Regions from separate parts of the Streptomyces callyspongiae genome, predicted to be linked through region 3. Evidence: riboswitches for the same ligand, from Rfam matches in the RefSeq annotation. Region 3 holds a riboswitch; each other region holds the start of a gene.
What was found. A riboswitch is a leader RNA that binds a small molecule or an ion and turns the genes downstream of it on or off. The one in region 3 is predicted to bind cyclic di-AMP.
Positions count from the first base shown of each region.

Region 1: another riboswitch for cyclic di-AMP. It lies ahead of ACL06G_RS14130 (transglycosylase SLT domain-containing protein); the one in region 3 lies ahead of ACL06G_RS17590 (C40 family peptidase).
Region 2: another riboswitch for cyclic di-AMP. It lies ahead of ACL06G_RS09470 (peptidoglycan DD-metalloendopeptidase family protein); the one in region 3 lies ahead of ACL06G_RS17590 (C40 family peptidase).
Region 4: another riboswitch for cyclic di-AMP. It lies ahead of ACL06G_RS18300 (M23 family metallopeptidase); the one in region 3 lies ahead of ACL06G_RS17590 (C40 family peptidase).

Region 1 covers NZ_JBJZOM010000012.1:135,711-140,494, forward strand. The annotation lists gene ACL06G_RS14120 (S8 family peptidase) at 1-388, shown strand, start outside; gene ACL06G_RS14125 (SCO4226 family nickel-binding protein) at 471-719, opposite strand; cyclic di-AMP (ydaO/yuaA leader) riboswitch at 1,323-1,505, shown strand; gene ACL06G_RS14130 (transglycosylase SLT domain-containing protein) at 1,510-2,265, shown strand; gene ACL06G_RS14135 (XdhC family protein) at 2,397-3,560, opposite strand; gene ACL06G_RS14140 (NCS2 family permease) at 3,591-4,784, opposite strand, start outside.
Region 2 covers NZ_JBJZOM010000008.1:8,259-13,042, reverse strand. The annotation lists gene ACL06G_RS09475 (SPFH domain-containing protein) at 1-156, opposite strand, end outside; gene ACL06G_RS09470 (peptidoglycan DD-metalloendopeptidase family protein) at 415-1,656, opposite strand; cyclic di-AMP (ydaO/yuaA leader) riboswitch at 1,660-1,852, opposite strand; gene ACL06G_RS09465 (oxidoreductase) at 2,296-3,210, opposite strand; gene ACL06G_RS09460 (helix-turn-helix domain-containing protein) at 3,343-4,023, shown strand; gene ACL06G_RS09455 (VOC family protein) at 3,998-4,417, opposite strand; gene ACL06G_RS09450 (hypothetical protein) at 4,597-4,784, opposite strand, start outside.
Region 3 covers NZ_JBJZOM010000018.1:37,346-42,129, forward strand. The annotation lists gene ACL06G_RS17580 (M23 family metallopeptidase) at 1-269, shown strand, start outside; gene pcrA (DNA helicase PcrA) at 339-2,858, opposite strand; cyclic di-AMP (ydaO/yuaA leader) riboswitch at 3,054-3,212, shown strand; gene ACL06G_RS17590 (C40 family peptidase) at 3,221-4,333, shown strand; gene ACL06G_RS17595 (hypothetical protein) at 4,400-4,753, opposite strand.
Region 4 covers NZ_JBJZOM010000019.1:76,979-81,762, forward strand. The annotation lists gene ACL06G_RS18290 (hypothetical protein) at 43-885, opposite strand; gene ACL06G_RS18295 (hypothetical protein) at 1,190-1,756, shown strand; cyclic di-AMP (ydaO/yuaA leader) riboswitch at 2,066-2,223, shown strand; gene ACL06G_RS18300 (M23 family metallopeptidase) at 2,236-3,438, shown strand; gene ACL06G_RS18305 (PPOX class F420-dependent oxidoreductase) at 3,768-4,205, opposite strand; gene ACL06G_RS18310 (SSI family serine proteinase inhibitor) at 4,375-4,784, shown strand, end outside.

The DNA of each region.
Region 1 (4,784 bases), on a different contig from region 3:
CGCGATCGCCGCCGGCAACGGCAACATCCTCGGTTGGCCGCAGGACGCCTGCGACTCCAGCCCGGCGCGGGTGCCGGCGGCGATCACCGTCGGCGCCACCGACCGGGAGGACCAGCGCGCCTCGTTCTCCAACTACGGGACGTGCGTCGACCTGTTCGCACCGGGCGTGGACATCGTCTCGGCGTGGAACGACGGCGGGAGCGACACGCTCAGCGGCACCTCGATGGCGACCCCGCACGTCACAGGCGCCGCAGCGCTGTATCTGTCGCAGCACCCCTCCGCGGGGCCTGCGCAGGTGCGGGACGCCGTGGTGGACAACGGGACGGCCGGTGTGGTGGGCGACCCCCGCACCGGGTCGCCGAACGTGCTGCTGTACTCGCTGTTCTGAGCCAGGACGGCGACGTCCGATCGCCCCGTCGCGGCCGGTGGGCCGCGGCGGGGCGATGCCGTGCGAGGGGCGGTGCGGCCGCTCAGACGGACAGCGGCACCTCGTGGATCTGTGCGGCGGGGTGGCCGGTGCGCTCGTGGACGCGCTGCACCGCCTCGCGGGAGGGTGCCTCGGACAGGCAGTAGACGACTCCGGCGTCGGGGTCGGCCCAGGCCCGCTCGAAGTGCACGTTCTCCTCACCCTCGATCGCCAGGTCCGCCTGGTGGGCTTCCCTGAGCTGGTCGGCGGTGATCCCCTTCATCCCTTCGTGGACGTCCATGAACCTGGCCATGACGATGCACCTCCGAATTCGTGCGTGCCCTTCCATCGTGCTCCCGGACACCGGCGCACGGCCACTGCCACGGCCCGGCACCGGAACAGAGGACTGTCTCGGGACACCCGGCCGCAGCACTGGGCGACCGTCCGCTCACCCGGCGCGAGCGATCCGGATCAGGCGCGCGCGGACTCGCACACCGAAAATCAACCAAAGGCCGCAGGGCGGACATGCCGGCCCTCGGTGGTCGCGCCCGGCATCCGACGTACCACCGGACACCAACACGCGGAAATAATCGGACATACGACGCACACTGCGGCCCTGTGGCTGGACTCACACGACCCGGTACCGCTTCTTCGGGAACCGAGGAGACCCGCGCCACCTTGATTCTCAATTCCCTTTGCACGCAGACCGCTTAGGAATCGGAAGCACAGAGCCCCTCTCACGCTCGGAAAAGACGCCGTTGCATAGCGTCCACAAGTTCCCCCGCCGGAAGATCGGAAAGGCGAAACAGGGCATTCCCGCCGCTTGTCTCCGTCAATTCGGCTGTGTTCCTATGTGCTCGCTTCCGCACGACATGGCGGGAGCTCCGCACCCGGAACGCCGAATCCTGCCGGCCGGTGGCGGAAAGCGCAGCAATCAACAGCGGCAGGAGCGGGGGAACCAGGTAAGCGCCGTACCGCACTGCGGTCCGGCTTGGGGTGAAGCCATGCCTCGTCACGCCCACGCGGGACGGGAATTGGCCGGGCACTTCTTCTCGCCCGAATCCGACAGCTCACCTCGCAGGCGTAAGAGAGGAATCACGCCCATGTCCCGTGGACGCCACCGTCGCCCGCGTATCCAGATCAACTCCCGTCAGCTTTCCCGCCTTTCCGCCGTGCTTGTGGCAGGCGGGGCGCTCGCCGCGCCCCTCGCCGCTGCGGGCACCGCGCAGGCCGCCCCGCAGGGCGCCCAGCACGCCGCTGCGGCCGGCACCGTGAAGACCTCCGCCAAGGCCGAGCAGCAGGCCGCGGAGACCTACACCGTCGCCAGCGGCGACACCCTCTTCCGGATCGCCGAGGCCCACGAGGTCGACGGCGGCTGGCAGAGCCTCTACAAGGCCAACAAGGAAACGGTCGGCGACAACCCCGACCTGATCTTCCCCGGCCAGGAACTGACCCTCGAGGCCGCGCCGGCCCCGAAGAAGCAGGGCGGGGACGAGCAGTCCTCCGCCTCCACGGCGAGCGCCGACCAGGCCTCCTACCCGGACAACCTGGACGGCTGGATCCGCGAGGCGCTGTCCATCATGCAGGAGAACGGCATCCCGGGTACCTACGAGGGCATCCACCGCAACATCATGCGCGAGTCCAGCGGTGACCCGAGCGCCATCAACAACTGGGACATCAACGCCCAGAACGGTACGCCCTCCATCGGGCTGCTGCAGGTCATCAAGCCGACCTTCGACGCCTACCACGTCGACGGCACGGCCTGGGACCAGTACGACCCGGTCGCCAACATCGTGGCCGCCTGCAACTACGCGGCGGACCGCTACGGATCGATCGACAACGTCAACGGCCCCTACTGAGCGGACGCCGCAGACGACACCGGGCTCAGGCCGCTTCCCCGTCCCGGCGGGGAAGCGGCCCGAGTCGTTCCCGGGCGCCCTCGCAGGCGTCCTCCCGGCCGTCGGCACACCGGCACACCGGCCGGCGCGATTCAGTCCGGCAGGGCGGACGAGCCGCCCGCGTCACCGTCGTGGTGAAGGGGCATGCGGCCGCCGGTCAGCGGCCGGCCGGATCCGCCGCGGCGCGACGCCACCACCTCCGCCGCGATGGACAGCGCCACCTCCTCCGGCGTCCGTGCCCCCAGGTCGAGCCCGATCGGCGAGTGCAGACGGGCGAGTTCGGCCTCCGTCAACCCTGCCTCCCGCAACCGCGCGAGACGGTCGGCATGGGTGCGGCGCGACCCCATCGCTCCGACGTACGCCACGGGCAGCCGGAGCGCACGCTCCAGCAACGGCACGTCGAACTTCGGATCGTGGGTGAGGACGCACACCACGGTGCGCTCGTCGACGGCAGTCCGGTCCAGGTAGTCGTGCGGCCAGCCGACGACGACCTCGTGGGCCTCCGGGAAGCGTTCCGTCGTGGCGAACACCGGCCGGGCGTCGCAGACCGTGACGTGATGGCCGAGGAACCGGCCCGTCCGCACCAGTGCGGCGGCGAAGTCGACCGCGCCGAACACCAGCATCCGGGGCGGCTCGACGCTGGACTCCACCAGGAGCCTGACCGGCTCGCCGCACCGGCTGCCCTCTGCCCCGACCTCGAAGGTGCCGGTGCGTCCCGCCTCCAGCATCGCCCGTGCCTCGGCCGCCGCGGTGCGGTCCAGTTCCGGCGGGCCGCCCAGGGAGCCCGAGCGGGCGGCGCCGCGCGGCGTGCTGCCGTCCGGCCGCACCAGCAGCGCGCCGCCCAGGAGTTCGGGCGGCCCCGCCACCGCGCGGACGAGGGCCGCTGACTCCCTGCGCGCGCCTGCCGCGAGCGCCTGGGCGATCACCGCGCGGTGCGGGGCGCCGGCCCGTACGGGCGTCACGAGGACTTCGATGGCGCCGCCGCAGGTGAGGCCCACGGCGAGCCCCTCGCCGTCGCTGTAGCCGAAGCGCTCCGTGACGGTTCTCCCGTCCCGGAGCGCCTCGGTGCACAGCGCGTGGACCGCGCCCTCGACGCAGCCGCCGGACACACTGCCCACCGCGGTGCCGTCGGTGTCGACAGCGAGGGCCGCGCCGGGAAGGCGGGGCGCGCTGCCGCTGACGGCCATCACGGTGGCCACGGCGAAGTCACGGCCGTCGGCGCACCACTCCTGCAGGTGGGCGGCGATGTCCAGCATGGTCGGTGAACTCCTTCGGAGAATCGGGCGCTATCCCACGCCCAGCAGACCCTCGATCGGGCCGAGCGCGAAGTAGACGAGGAAGACCAGGGCCAGTACCCACATCAGCCACCCGGGCTCGCGCCACCGGCCCTGCCCGGCCCGGATGAGGACGTGGGAGAGGACTCCGGCGGCGATACCCGCCGTGATGGAGTAGGTGAAGGGCATCAGGACCGTGGTGAGGAACACCGGGATCGAGGTCGCCGGATCGTTCCAGTCGATGTGCTGGGCGTTGGTCATCATCATGGCGCCGATGACGACGAGCGCGGCAGCGGCCACCTGGGTGGGGATCACCTGTGCCAGCGGGGTGAAGAAGAGGCACAGGGTGAAGCCCAGGCCGGTGACCACGCTGGCCAAGCCCGTGCGGGCACCGTCGCCGACCCCGGCCGTGGACTCCACGAACACCGTCTGGCCGGAGGCGCCGGCGACACCGCCGACGACCCCTCCCGCGCCGTCGATGGCCAGCGCCCTGCTGAGTCCCGGCATCGCACCGTCGCGGTCCACCAAGTCGGCCTGCTGGCCGATGCCGATGATGGTTCCCATGGCGTCGAAGAAGCCCGCCAGCACGAGGGTGAAGACAATGATGCCGACGGTGAGGGCACCGACGTCGGCGATGCCGGAGAACGAGACCGCGCCGAACAGTCCGAAGTCGGGGACGCCGACCAGGGAGCCGCTGATCTCGGGAGCGTTGAGCCCGCCCCAGTCGTCGGCGGTGAGACCCGCGGCCGCGTGCACCGTGGCGGCGAAGAGCGTTCCCCCGACGATGCCGATGAGGATCGCGCCGGGCACGCGCCGCACCTGCAGCAGGAAGATCAGCATCACGGTGACGGCGAAGCACAGCACCGGCCAGCCGGCGAGCTGGTCGTCCACGCCCAGCTGGACCGGCTTGGCGCCGGCGACACCTCCGGGGCCGCCCATGCCGGTGACGAAACCGGCCTGGACCAGTCCGATGAGGCAGACGAACAGCCCGATGCCCATGGTGATGGCGTGCTTCATCGCCCTCGGGATGGCGTTCATGATCAGCTCACGCAGACCGGTGACGACCAGCAGAATGATCACTGCGCCGTAGATGACACACATGCCCATGGCGTTGCCCCAGGTCATCTGGGGCGCCACCTGGAAGGCCACCACGGCGGAGACGCTGAGCCCCGCCGCGAGCGCCAGGGGGACGTTGCCGAGGATCCC
Region 2 (4,784 bases), on a different contig from region 3:
CGCGCCGGCGTAGCGGCGCAACTCGCTCTCCGCGACGGAGCGCGGGTTCTCGCCCTGGGCGACGGCCCGGGCGGCCCTTCGTAGTGTCTGGCCGTGTGAAGCCACGAACTCCCCCTGTCGTGTGATCTCGGTCTGCGGCTCCCCATCCCACACCATGCATTCCAGCCAGAGACAGCGGGGCGCGCCGATCGTGACGCGACCGGTACGGGACGAGGGGAGGCGCGGACGTCTCGGCTCTCCTTCTCCGACGCACCCGGGCCTTTCAGGGTTGAGAGGGGTGGTCCGGACGGAGGCGTCGGCCGCCACGGAAGGGAGCGGGCGCCGGTTGCGTGGTGGGGGAGTGGCCGGAAACGACACCGCCCGGCGTCCCCTTCACGGGGAGCCGGGCGGCGTGCGATGCGCGGGGCGGTCGGGTCAGAGGGTGACGCCGTTCGCCCGCAGGTACTCGACCGGGTCGATGTCCGAGCCGTAGTCCGGGCCGGTGCGCACCTCGAAGTGCAGGTGCGGGCCGGTGCTGTTGCCGGTGGTGCCGACGGCGCCTATGGCCTGGCCGGCCTCGACCCGCTGACCGGCCGAGACCGACAGCGAGGAGAGGTGGCCGTACTGGCTGTAGCGGCCGTCGTCGTGCTGGATGACGATCTGGTTGCCGTAGGCACCGCCCCAGCCGGCGGAGACGACCGTGCCGTTGGCGGCGGCCTTGACCGTGGTGCCGGTGGCGGCGGCGAAGTCCACACCGGTGTGGTAGCCGCTGGACCAGCTGCTGCCCGCCTGGTGGTACGGGGTGCTGGTGGGGGCGTCGACCGGTGCGGAGAAGCCGCTGGCCGCCGAGTCGGCGGAGGTGGTCTCGGTCTCGGTGGATCCGGCCTTGCTCTCCGACGCCTCGTTGCCGGAGTCCTTGCTCCCGGCCTTCGTGTCGGCGGTCTTCTTCGCGGAGCTCTCCGACGTGCTCTTCCCGGTCTTGCCCGAGTCGCCCTTGCCGGATTCGGCGGCGTTCAGCGTGAACTCCTGGCCGGGGAAGATGAGGTCGGGGTTGCCGCCGATGACCTCGCGGTTGTCCTCGTACACGGTGTGCCAGCCACCGTCGACGTCGTGGGAGCGAGCGATCTGGAAGAGCGTGTCGCCGCTGACCACGGTGTAGCTCGAGGGGGCGATCTTCCGCGAGTCCTCGGAGCGGGAGGCCTTCTTCGGGGCGGATCGGGCGGTGTCCTCGGACTGCGGGGCGGCCGAGGCCGCGTCGCCGCTGCCGTCCGGGTCGACATCCGGGGCGCCGCTGTTCTGCTGCAGGCCGGCCTGCGGGCCGCAGACGGGCCAGGCGCCCGGCCCCTGCTGCGCCAGCAGCTTCTCGGCCGCGGCTATCTGCTGGTCCTTGGTGGCCAGGTCGGCGCGCGGCGCGTACGCGGTACCGCCCGCGGCCTCCCAGCTGGACTGGGTGAACTGCAGGCCACCGAAGAAGCCGTTGCCGGTGTTGATGCTCCAGTCGCCGCTGGACTCGCACTCCGCGACCTTGTCCCAGGTGTCGACGGAAGCTGCCTGGGCCCCGCCCGCGGTGGCGAGGGGGAGGGCGATGCCGGCGCCGCCCGCGGTCAGGGCGAGAGCGGTGGCGCGGCGGGCGAAGCGCTGGGTCTTGGGGCGACGATGACGTCCACGTGCAGACATGCTGATGGTCCTCTCCGACGCCTGCGAGGTGAGCTGTCGGGTTCGGGCTGGAGTTGCCCGGTCGCCTGCGCGAGCGCCACGAGCGGCGCGCTCACTGCGACTTCACCCCTAGCCGTTCCGGGCACACGGACTCCCGGCGCGGCACTTACCTGGGTCCCCCACTCCTGCCGTTCATGGGTCACGGGTGGCACCTGCACCGGGCGGCAGGACTCGGCGTCCCGGTTCAGGTCCGCCGCTCAGCGCGACGGCGTGGGAACCAAAGCACATCGGTTTCGCCGACGGCAAGAAAACGGACAGCGCGGAAGATCGTCACAAAGGCTTCACGGGCTCTCGACGCGACGGTCCGCTCCGTTCCGTTTTCGCTCGGTTGTGTCGATCTTCCCTCTTGTGGCGCGAAGTGGGCGCGTGACCAGGGATGTTGAGAAGGGCCCATCGAAAGGGCGGGCGCGAATGACTCCGTATCGTGACCGCGGTGTTATTCGCGTCACGCCCCCAATGGCAAACCCGTATCTACGGGTGCGGAGTGATGCAAAACGGGCCAGACGGGCAAAAGGTGCCTTCTGTCTTTTCGTCGCTTCCACTCCACAAAGGTGGCAACTGGCGCGCGTTGGCGTGAAACGGGGCTCGGGTGCCGTCGCGTCAGCCGAGGGCGTCGAAGCGCACCCCGGTCAGGTCCTCGGAGAGACCCCACAGCCGTTCCGCCGTGGAGTCGTCCCGCGTCCACGGAGCACGCCACGACCGGCCCGGCCCACCGCGCAACCCCAGGACCCTCGGCCCGGTGAAACTGTCGGGCACGACCTCCTCCGACGTCGCCGCGTACAGGGTGGCGGCGGCGCCCAGCTCGGCGGGGGAGCCGACCGCCGCGTTCGCCAGGCGCATGAACCGCTCCCCGACGCGGTCACCGGCCAGGCGCGGCCCCTTCGTCTGCAGTTCGGTCGCCGAGTACCCGGGGTGGGCCGCTGCGGCGATCAGGTCCCGGCCGTTGACGCGGCGCGCCAACTCGTGCGTGAAGAGCAGATTGGCCGTCTTGGAGCGGCCGTACGCCATCCAGCGCCGGTACCGGCGCTCGCAGTGCGGATCGCGCAGGTCGACGTTGCCCAGGACGTGCATGAGGCTGGAGACGGTCACCACCCGCGCGCCCTCCGCCGCCAGCAGCCGGTCCATGAGCAGGCCCGTCAGGGCGAAGTGGCCGAGGTGATTGACGCCGAACTGCATCTCGAAGCCGTCGGCGGTCCTCGCATGCGGGACCGCCATGAGGCCCGCGTTGTTCACCAGCAGGTGCAGCGGCTCGTCCGGGAGTGCCGCCGCGAACGCCCGGACGCTCTTCAGATCGGCGAGGTCGAGCTGCCGCAGTTCCGCATCGGCCTCCGGCACCTCGGACAGCAGCCGGGCCAGCGCCTGCTCGCCGCGGCCCCGGCTCCGGCATCCCAGCACCACGCGGCAGCCCCGCCGCGCCAGCTCGCGGGCGGTGACATAGCCCAGACCGCTGTTGGCCCCGGTCACCACCGCGGTGCGACCGCCCTGCCCGGGGATCCTCCGTGCCGTCCAGCCCATGACGTCTTCCGTTCCTCGTCCGTGCGGCGCGCCGTCCTGCGGCCCGGCCCCGGCCTGCCCGCGTCCTGCGGGCACAAGCCTATGACCGGCTGACGGGCGCCGCGACAACCACCCGTGCGGCATGCTGGAGGCATGTACTCCGAGCGCCCGTCGCGACTCGGCGGCGGCACCGTCGTGTGGGCGCGGACGGTCACCGCGCAGGCGGCCCCCGGGCTGGTGCTGCCCGACGGATGCATGGACCTGCTCTGGAACGACGGCCTGCTCGTCGCGGGGCCCGACACCACCGCGTACGAGACCGCCGAAACGGCCGGCACCCGCTGGACGGGCGTGCGGTTCGCCCCCGGGACCGGGCCCGCGGTGTTCGGCGTGCCCGCGCACGAACTGCGCGACCAGCGGGTGCCGCTGGAGGCGCTGTGGCCGTCCGCCGAGGTGCGGCGGCTGGCCGAGGAGGTGGCGGCCGCACCCGACCCCGGGGTTGTGCTGGAACGTGTCGCCTGGCGACGGGACGCCCCCGATCCGCTGTGCGCCCCGCTGGTGGAGGCCCTGCGGCAGGGGCATGGTGTCGCGACGGCCGCCGAGGCCACCGGGCTCAGCGAACGACAGCTGCGGCGGCGCTCCCGGGAGGCATTCGGCTACGGACCCAAGACCCTTGCCCGCGTGCTGCGCATGCGGCACGCGCTGCGGCTGGCACGCGGCGGCATGCCCCTCGCCGAGGTGGCGGCGACCGCCGGGTACGCCGACCAGGCCCACCTGTCGCGGGACGTGCGGGCCCTGGCGGGTCGGCCCCTCAGCCGGCTGCTGGAGCCTCGCTGAGCGGCGCGAACAGGTCGACGGTGTTGCCGTCCGGGTCCTTCACGACGGCATAGCGCTGCCCCCAGAAGGCGTCCCACGGGGACCTGTGCCCGGTGTACCCGGCGCCGGTGACGTCGGCGTACACCGCATCCACGTCCGCCGGGGAGTCGCAGCGGAACGCCAGACTCAGGCGGCCGGTGTTCTGCCGCGGAGTCGGCCGCGACCACGCGGAGTCGAACGAGCCCACGGTGTCGTCGGTGTCCCAGGCCATCCGGAGGCCGCCCGGCAGCATCGCCTCCACATGGGGCTCGGCCTCCGCCCCGGCGGGGAGGTCCAGGCCGAGCCGACGATAGAAGGCGAGAGAGGCGGGAAGGTCGGCGGTGACGATGCCGACGAGGTCGAATCGAGGTGTCATGGGGCCGACGCTACGGCGGTCGGGGCGCGCAGGTCTTGAACGAATCGGCCATCCGGCGCCACCTGCGTCCCGCGAGCGGCGCCGGGGTGCGGCAGGGTGCGACGGCGGCACCGATCGCGATGCAGGTCGTAGACCTTGCCGCAGCGTCCGACCCGGAGTTTCGAGAACCCAGTCTGTGTTCAGCCGAAGTCGCTTATGCCGGGAGTCGGGTGGGTGCTGAGGGAATCGTCGTATGTCGGCATGTTTGTGCCGTGGGGTGATTGAGGGTCCAGCAGCCTGTTCGTCGGGTCGAAGTCGGGTGAACCGGTCGCGGGTGCGACAGGATGCACTATCCCATGCTGCAGTGGCGAAGGCAGACTGCCTGGAG
Region 3 (4,784 bases):
CCACCGACGGGTCGATCCGCACCCAGTGGAACTCCGCCTACGGCAACATGCTCATCCTCACGGCACCCGACGGCACGGAGACCTGGTACTGCCACCTGGCGAGCACCAGCTACACCTCCGGCTCCGTCCAGGCCGGCACGGTGATCGGGTACTCCGGCAGCTCGGGCAACTCCACAGGCCCGCACCTGCACTTCGAGGTCCACCCCGGAGGCGGCGACGCCGTCGACCCGCTTGCCTGGTTCCGCTCCCACGGCCTCGAGCCGGGCTGACGCCCACCGAACCGCGGGCGCGGGCCCGGCAGCACACTCGACTGCCGGTGCCGGGCCCGCGCCCGTACGTCAGAGCTTCTCGACCGGTGCGTAGCGCAGCAGCAGCCGCTTCGGCTTCTCCCCGCCGAAGTCGATCGTCGCCTCGGCCTTGTCGCCGCTGCCGCGCACGGACGTGACGGTCCCCAGACCGAAGGTGTCGTGGCTGACGCGGTCGCCCGCCGCGAGCGACACCACCTTGCGCTCCGCACCCCGCCGGGTCGCGAACCCGGAGGGCCCTGCGGCGCCCGGCGAACCCGCCGTGCGCCCGCCGGCGGCCCGGCCGGAACCGAAACCCCCGCCGACGGCGCCTCCGGCCGCCGGGCCGGTGCGCCTCCAGTCCACGTACTCGGCGGGGATCTCCTCCAGGAACCGGGACGGCGGGTTGTACTGCGGCTGACCCCAGGCGCTGCGCAGCGTGGAACGCGTCAGGTAGAGGCGTTCGCGGGCCCGGGTGATCCCCACGTAGGCGAGGCGCCGTTCCTCCTCCAGCTCCTTGGTCTGCCCCAGAGCGCGCATGTGCGGGAAGACGCCGTCCTCCATGCCGGTGAGGAAGACGGTCGGGAACTCCAGCCCCTTCGCGGTGTGCAGGGTCATCAGCGTGACGACACCGGCCCCCTCCTCGTCGTCCACGGAGTCGGGGATCTGATCCGAGTCGGCGACGAGCGCCACCTGTTCGAGGAAGTCCGCGAGGGTTCCCGGATTCTCCTCACCACGTTCCTGCTCGAACTCAAGGGCGACAGCGGCGAGTTCCTGAAGGTTCTCGACCCGGGTCTCGTCCTGCGGGTCGGTGGAGGCCTGGAGTTCCGCGAGGTAGCCGGTCTGCTCCAGCACCGCCTCCAGCACGGTCGCCGGGCCCGCCCCGGACTCGGCGACGGTGCGCAGTTCGTCCATCATCGTGTTGAAGCGGCGCACCGCGTTCGCCGACCGCGCCGCCATGCCGTAGGCCTCGTCGACCCTGGCCATGGCCTGCGGGAAGGTGATCCGCTCCCGGGCGGCCAGGGCGTCCAGCATCGCCTCCGCACGGTCCCCGATGCCCCGCTTCGGCACGTTCATGATCCGCCGCAGCGGGACGGCGTCCTCGGGGTTCGCCAGCACCCGCAGGTACGCCAGGATGTCGCGGACCTCGCGCCGCTCGTAGAAGCGCACGCCGCCGACGACCTTGTACGGCAGGCCGACCCGGATCAGGATCTCCTCGAACACACGGGACTGCGCGTTCGTGCGGTAGAACACCGCGACGTCTCCCGCGGTCGCCTCGCCCGCGTCCGTGAGCCGGTCGATCTCCTCGGCGACGAACTGGGCCTCGTCGTGCTCGGTGTCCGCGACGTAGCCGGTGATGCGGGTACCGGCACCGGACTGTGTCCACAGGTTCTTCGGCCGCCGGCTCTCGTTCCGCTCGATCACGGCGTTGGCCGCCGAGAGGATCGTCTGCGTCGAGCGGTAGTTCTGCTCCAGCAGCACCGTGGTGGCGTCGGGGTAGTCCTCCTCGAACTGGAGGATGTTGCGGATGGTGGCGCCGCGGAACGCGTAGATGGACTGGTCGGCGTCGCCGACGACGCACAGCTCGGCCATCCTTCGCCCCGGTCCGGCCTCCTCGTCCTCGCCCGGGCCTTCCTCCCCCGGCCCGGTGCCGGTGCCCACCAGCTCCCGCACCAGCATGTACTGGGCGTGGTTGGTGTCCTGGTACTCGTCCACCAGGACGTGGCGGAAGCGGCGCCGGTAGTGCTCGGCGACGTCGGGGAACGCCTGGAGCAGGTGCACCGTGGTCATGATGATGTCGTCGAAGTCCAGCGCGTTGGCCTCGCGCAGCCGCGCCTGGTACATCGTGTACGCCTCTGCCAGCGCCTTCTCGAACCCGTCCGACGCCTTGGCCGCGAAGTCCTCCTCGTCGACCAGTTCGTTCTTCAGGTTCGACACCCGCGCGCTGAGGACCTTCGGCGGATAGCGCTTCGGGTCCAGGTCGAGGTCCTTGCACACGAGCGCCATCAGCCGCTTGCTGTCGGCGGCGTCGTAGATCGAGAAGCTGGACGTGAAACCGAGCTTCTTGCTCTCCCGCCGCAGGATCCGCACGCACGCGCTGTGGAAGGTGGACACCCACATGCGCTCGGCACGCGGCCCCACGAGCTCCGCGACCCGCTCCTTCATCTCGCCCGCCGCCTTGTTGGTGAAGGTGATGGCGAGGATCTGCCCCGGGTGGACGTGCCGGGCGGCGAGCAGGTGCGCGATCCGGTGGGTGAGCACCCGGGTCTTGCCGGATCCCGCGCCGGCGACGATCAGCAACGGCGACCCCTGGTGCAGCACGGCGACGCGCTGCTGCTCGTTCATCCCCTCCAGCAGGGCGTCGACGTCGACCACCGGCCGGGGCGCACCGTCCCGGTAGAAGGCGTCCCGCCCGTCCCCGCCGCGGCCCGCGTAGCTCCCGCTGAACAGGCCGTCGGGCACCTCCTCGGGCTCGGAGTGCTCGGAGGGCGGCTCGGGCCCGTCACCGTGGGGCGGGGCGGAATCCCCGGACGCGAGACCCGCCAGGAAACTGTCGTCGAAGAGGCTGCTCATCGTCGTCCGAGTCTAGGCCGCTTCCCGGACAGCACCGGGCGGCCTCCGGAAGGTCACAAAAAGATATCGGACGTTTCGGTCACCGCCTTCACACCGGCACCACACCTTCGCTACGGTGCCGTGCCAGGCAGTCCGCAACTTCGCCGGTGACAGGCCGGCACGGACGGCCTCCGCCGAGTCCGGCGTGCCCGCAGGGCACACCACACGCCGGAGCCGGGGACCCTCCTCCGGGCGCAGCCTTCGCCGCTGAAGGGGCGCCCCCGGGGTGAATCGGCCCGGAACCCGCCGGGCCGTAGGGCCGCCTTCCAGGCCCGAACCCGTCAGCTAACCCGGTAGGCGGTGACCGGAAGGAGCCGTCGGCCTTGGCCTCCCATCGCAAGCCGCGACCCAGCATTCTGCAGACCGCCGCCTCGCGGAACGGCACGATAGGCGTCACCACCGCCGCGCTGGCCTCCGTCAGCCTGCTGTCCGCACAGCACGCGGTCGCCGCACCGAACGACGACGAACCCACCCTCGAAGAGGTGCGGCAGCGGGTCGACACGCTCTACCGGCAGGCCGGAACCCAGACGCAGCGCTACAACGCGGCCAAGGAGAAGACGGAGAACAAGCGGAAGAAGGTCGACGACCTCCTCGACGAAGTGGCGCGCCGCACCGCGAAGGTGAACGACGCCCGCCGCGCTCTCGGGCGCTACGCGGCCGCCCAGTACCGCACCGGCGGCATGTCCGGCACGGCCACCCTGCTGCTGTCCGAGGACCCGCAGGGCTACTTCACCCAGCAGCACGTGATGCAGCGGATGACGGCACGCCAGAAGAAGGCCGTCGGGGACTTCGAGGAGCGCCGCACCGATGCCGCGGTCAAGCGGACCGAGGCGGCACAGGAGCTCTCCTCGCTCACCGACGCGCAGAAGCGGCTGAAGAAGAGCAAGCAGAAGGTGCAGGGCAAACTCGCCGACGCACGGGACCTGCTGTCGAAGCTGACCGCCGAGGAGAAGGCGCGGCTCGCGGCCATCGAGCGGCGCAAGGAGGCCGAGGCGCGCCGCCGGGCCGAGGCCGCCGAGGCGGAGCGGCAGGAGCAGCAGCAGAGCTCCGGGAGCTCCACCGGCACTTCGACCGGCAGCTCGTCGAGCACCCGGGCGGACGAGGTCATCGCCTTCGCGAAGGCCCAGCTCGGCAAGCCGTACGTCTGGGGCGCCACCGGACCCAACTCGTTCGACTGCTCGGGCTTCACCCAGGCCGCGTGGGCCGCGGCCGGGGTGTCACTGCCCCGCACCACCTTCGACCAGGTGAACATCGGCACCACGGTGTCCCGCTCCGCGATGCGACCCGGCGACCTCATCTTCTTCTACGACGACGTGAGCCACGTCGGCATCTACGTCGGCGACGGCCAGATGATCCACGCACCGAAGCCGGGCGACGTGATCAAGTACGAGTCGATCGACTACATGCCCTTCCACAGCGCGGTCCGCCCCGCCTGAGCCCACCCTCCCCGATCGTTCCCGTCCCGGACCCGGTCGGCGCCGCGCTCCGCGGAACCGGCCGGGTCAGGTCCACAGGACGGCGATGAACACGTTCGCGGTCGTCAGGGCTCCGACGGTGGCGAACAGCGGCGCGGCCAGGCGCTCCTCGTCCCGCTTGACGTAGACCAGGCCCAGCACGACGACCAGCAGCGCCAGCTTGAGCGCCACCTTGGGGTTGTTGACGTCCATGCCGTCGGCCTGCTGGAGGCCGACCATCGCGACACCGGTGACCAGCATGGTCAGCGCCCCGTGCAGCATGCCGGGCAGTACCCGGGCCCCACCGGCGCGCAGCGCGCCCAGCTGGAAGAGGAACCCGCCGAGCAGCGCGGCGATGCCCAGGATGTGCAGTCCGAGGAACACATGAATCAGGGTTGCCATGGCTCCGGAGCCTAGCCAGGGCCACTCCCCG
Region 4 (4,784 bases), on a different contig from region 3:
TGCGCCGCGCGGCGGTGCGCGACTCACCCGCACCCGCGGCGGTCAGTGCCGCTGCGCGCGGTGCCGGCGGCGCAGGAAGAACACGCCGCCCGCGGCAGTGGCCAGCGCGGCCGAGCCACCGGCCAGCTGGGCGCTGTTCACGTCCTCGATGCCTCCGCCCAGGCCGGTGTGCATCCGGCCGTGCGGCATCGCGCCGCGGTGGTGGCCGGAACCGTCCCGGTGGTGGGAGTCCTTGCGGTCCTCCCACCGGCCGTCGTCCTGCCGGTCGTCCCACCGGCCGTCGTGGTGCCGGTCGTCCCACCGGCCGTCGTGGCGGCCGTCCTTCCCGCCGTCCTCCCAGCGGCCGTCCTCGTGCCGTTGCCGGGCGTGTCCGTCGTCCTCCCCCTGCCCGTCGTGCTCGGACATCTCCGGGGGCCCGGCGGGACGGTCCTCGTGCTTCCGGGGCTCCGCGCCCTTGCCGCCGCCGGGCATCGCGCCCGGGCCGTCCTTCCCGGACCGCGGTGGCTCCTCGCTCACGCGGATCGTGCCCGTGACCTCGCTGCCGTCGGTGCAGGAACCGCCCACGGTGTAGGTGCCGGGGCCCGCGTCGTCGGGGATGCGCAGCGTGCCCCGGGCGGTGGCGCTGCCGGCCTTCTCCGGTTCCAGCCCGATGATTCCGCCGTCGAGGGATCCGGCGTCGACACCCGCGCTGCCGCCCGGACCGCAGGCCCGTGTGGTGAGCGTGACGGTGTCCCCGGGACGTGCGGAGCCCGGAGATATCCCGATGTCGGCGGTGCCGGCCGCGACCGCGGCCGTGCTGGTGATGCCTGCAACCGCAACGGTGAGCGCGGCACCCGCGAGCCCGCGAGCAGCCCGAGACGGATGCGCCGTGGAATGCGCACGCATGAACGACCTCCAAACATTCGGGGCGTGGCGCGCCGTCGCGCCGTGGACGTACTCGAAGGACGCCCCGAGTCCGCTTCCGAGTCGAACCCGCGGCGACAGGTTTCGCCTGTCGTCGGCCGTTGTCGGTGGCAGTGTTCCGGGTTCCGCTTTTCGTGGCCTCCGGTGCCGCAACGGTGCTGCCCGGGCCGTGGGACTGCCCGGTTCGGCGGGATGGACGGGTGAACCGCCGCCCGGCGCCCCCGTGCGGGTGAGCAGGCTGATCCGGGCGGGTGACCCGGTGGCGGGGTGGCTCGTTGGTCCCGGCATGGCTGTGATGCTCACGCAGTGGTCGCCGGTGCCGTGGTCGGGGGAAACGGTTTCCCGTCCGTCGCCGCCGCCTGCCGAGGGGACTGCGCCCACGCCGATCTACGAGTCGTTGGTGCGCGAGTGGGCGCGTGCGGGCCGGGCCGTTCCCGGCGGACTCCGGGGCGACAGTGGCGCATCGGGCATGGCCGAGGTGGGCCGGTGGCCCGCTGAGGATCGTGCGCCCCATCCGTACGGCGTCGCGCCGGGGGCCTTCGGCTCCTTCGCGGAGGCGGTGCCCGCGCAGGAGACCGGGACGCGGGACGTCTCCGGTGCGTACGGGCGGCCCGCACGCCACCTCTCCGCCGTCGTGCAGTCGGGCACCCAGCCGCACGTCTCCGGGTACGGCGACGGCGGCGGCGAGGGCCGTCCCGACGGCTGGGGGTACGGAGAGGGGAGCCGGTCGGACCGCGCTGCCGGGAGCGGCGGGGCGTCCCCGGGCCGCGGCGGCGAGACGTCCACCGCCCAACTGCCGGATTCCGGGGCGGCGTCGGGCGGCCCGGCCTGGGAGCGCGTGCGCATCCTGTGACGCACGGCCGTGCCACCGACCCGGCCGGACCGCCCGGTGCGCGAGGCGCCGCACGGGCGGAAGTGACGCCTCCTCATGGGTGCACGACGTGACGGATCTGTGATCACCCTCGGAGCCGGCACGCTGACGCCAGGTGTCGGCGTGTCCGTAATGGCGTCCGATGAGTCAAGCGTCCCCGTCAAAGCATCGGCAAAATCGACGGACGGGCTTGGAATCGCCGAGCCAGGTCTATTAACGTTCGATAACGCAGCGCGGTCGTCACTGCCGTCACACCAGGCGGCTCCGTGCACTGTCGCCTAATCCTTCACGTGTTTCACCGCGCGGACGCATCGTGCGGATGAAGCATCGAGGGAGCCGGGGAACCACCAACTCCGGGGTGAATCGAACGGCCCCAGCCGGGGCCCGACGTAGGAGACCTTCCTGCTCCGAACCCGTCAGCTAACCCGGTAGGCGCGAAGGAAGGAAAGGAGAGCGCCCTCGTGGCGTCCACCAGATTCGCCCCCGAGGCCGGCGGAGCACCCGAGGCCTACGGGCCCGCGCGCCTGTACGGCCACACCGGCCCCACCACGTCCTTCCCGCAGGTCGTCCCGACCGGCGGCAGCACCGGCGGCTCCGACGACACACTGACGGGACTGCCTCCCTACGCCGAGGGCAACGCCGCGGACGCGTCCGACTGGGCCTACGGCCCCGAGGACGACGGGTCCTACGGCGAGTGGAATCCGACCGCCGAGTCCGTGCGCCCGGTGCGCGGCCGGCACCGCGTGGCGAAGCAGCGCGGCGGCATGGCCCGCAGCGGAGCGGTGCTGGGGGTCGGCATGATCGCCGCGGTCGGAGCGGGCGGCATGGCGGGAGCGAAGGAGCGGCCCGCGGCCATGTCCGTGCCCGACCTCGACTCCCTCGCCGGGTCCGTCGCCGGCGAGCTGCCCGACCGTCTCGCCGGCCTCGTCCCGGACGGCGGCGACGAGAACGGCACCGCCACGGTCGCGTCCCCGGCGCCGCTGACGTCCGTCACCGCGGTCGCCCCCGACACCGGCGCGGACACCACCACGGACACCGATGCGGGCGACGCGCTGCGGGCCCGCATCCTGGAGCAGGCCGCACAGCAGCAGAGCGCGGCCGACGCCACCGCCCGCGAGGAGGCCGAGAACGCCGCCGCGCAGCAGGCGTCCCAGGCCGCCGCGGACAAGGCGGAGGCGGCGCGCAAGGCGGAGGAGGAACGCAAGCGGAAGGCTGCCGAGGAAGCCGCGCGCAAGGCCGAGCAGGAGCGGCTGGCACGTCTGGCCGCCAGCTACACGGCACCGGTCACCTCCTACACCCTCACCTCCGGCTTCGGAGCCGCCGGGAGCATGTGGACGGCCGACCACACCGGCCAGGACTTCGCCGCCCCCACCGGCACCCCCGTGTCCGCCGTCCATGCCGGAACCGTCAAGGAAGCCGGCTGGGCGGGCAGTTACGGCTACCGGATCGTGCTCGAACTCGAGGACGGCACCGAGGTCTGGTACTGCCACCTGTCGTCGATGAACGTCTCCGTCGGTACGCAGGTCACCACCAAGGACGTCATCGGGAACGTCGGGGCCACCGGCAACACCACCGGACCCCACCTGCACCTGGAGGTCAGGCCGGGCGGCGGCGACCCGATCGACCCGCTGGCCTGGCTGCGGAGCAAGGGCCTCGGCATCTGACGGGCCGCATGGCCCCCCACGACAGCCGGACGGGTGCCCCCGTCCCGTCCGGCACACTCCACCCCCCACATCGCGTCCCGCCACGAGGACGCGACCGCCGTCCCGTCGCCGGACGGGACCGCGTCGTCCTCCCCCACGGCAGCGCTCGTCTCCGGAAGGGACGGGGCGGCGGTCACCGGGGACGGTACGTCCCCTCCTTCCCGGACTCCGGCGGCCCTGGTGCATACCCCCCGACACCAGGGCCGCCGGTCTCCTCCGGCAACGCGGCAGGGACCCGCGGCAGAGCGGGCACCCGCCGCCCCGTCACCCGGCAGGCGGCACCTCCCCGTTCAGCGCCGCAGCTGCCCGTAGGCATGGCGCACGTGCAGACGCACCACCCGGCGGCGCTGGTCGACCATCGCCGCCCGGTACTCGCTCCAATCGGCGTGCTCCCCCGAGATCGCCCGGTAGAGGTCGACCAGCTCCTCCACCGTCCGGTCGTACGGATCCGCCGCCATCTCCGACAGCTCCGCGTCGCCCTCCGCCACCGTCCAGGCCCAGCCGTCCGCCGTGGAGACGTGGTAGCTCGCCCGGGAGTCCCGGGCGAGGTTCCTGGTCTTGGCCCGGTCCGCGGTCACCGAGACCCGCACGATCCGCTCCTGCGGATCGTAGGCGTGCAGCACGTTCGACAGCTGCGGCCGTCCGTCCCGCTTCAGGGTCACCAGAACCCCCTGCTTCCGGTCGGACAGCAGCGACAGCAACGCCTCCTGCGGCACCTTCTCGTCCACCGCGGGCTCCTTTCGCGAAGCGGGTACGGTCCGCTCTCCCCAGGCTTCCACACGGGCACGTCCCCGGCAGCACGACCGGCTCCCGGCCGCACGCACCGCAACCCGAAGCGCCCGCGGGCGTTGAACAGCACGACCAGGAGGACACACCAGCGCGCCATCGGAGCACCGCATGCCCGCACCCCGTCCCCGCCGCACCGCCGTCCGTGCGGCCGCCGCCCTCGCGGCCCTCGCAGCCGTGCACACCCCGGCGGCCCCCGCCCAGGCCGCGGTCCCACCCGTCCGCGACCACCTCACGGTGACCGTCCACGACTCCGGCCGCCCCGTACACGACGGCCGGTTCGACCTGTTCTGCCACCCCACCGCCGGCAACCACCCCCGGCCCGAAGCAGCCTGCCGACGGCTGGACGCGCTGACGTCCTGGGGCCGGCCCGACCCCTTCGCCCCCGTACCTCCCGGGCGCATGTGCACCACCGTCTACGGCGGCCCGGCGACCGCGCACGTGACGGGCACCTGGGGCGGGCGCCCCGTCAACGCCGACTTCAGCCGCTCCGACGGCTGCCGGACCCAACGCTGGAACAA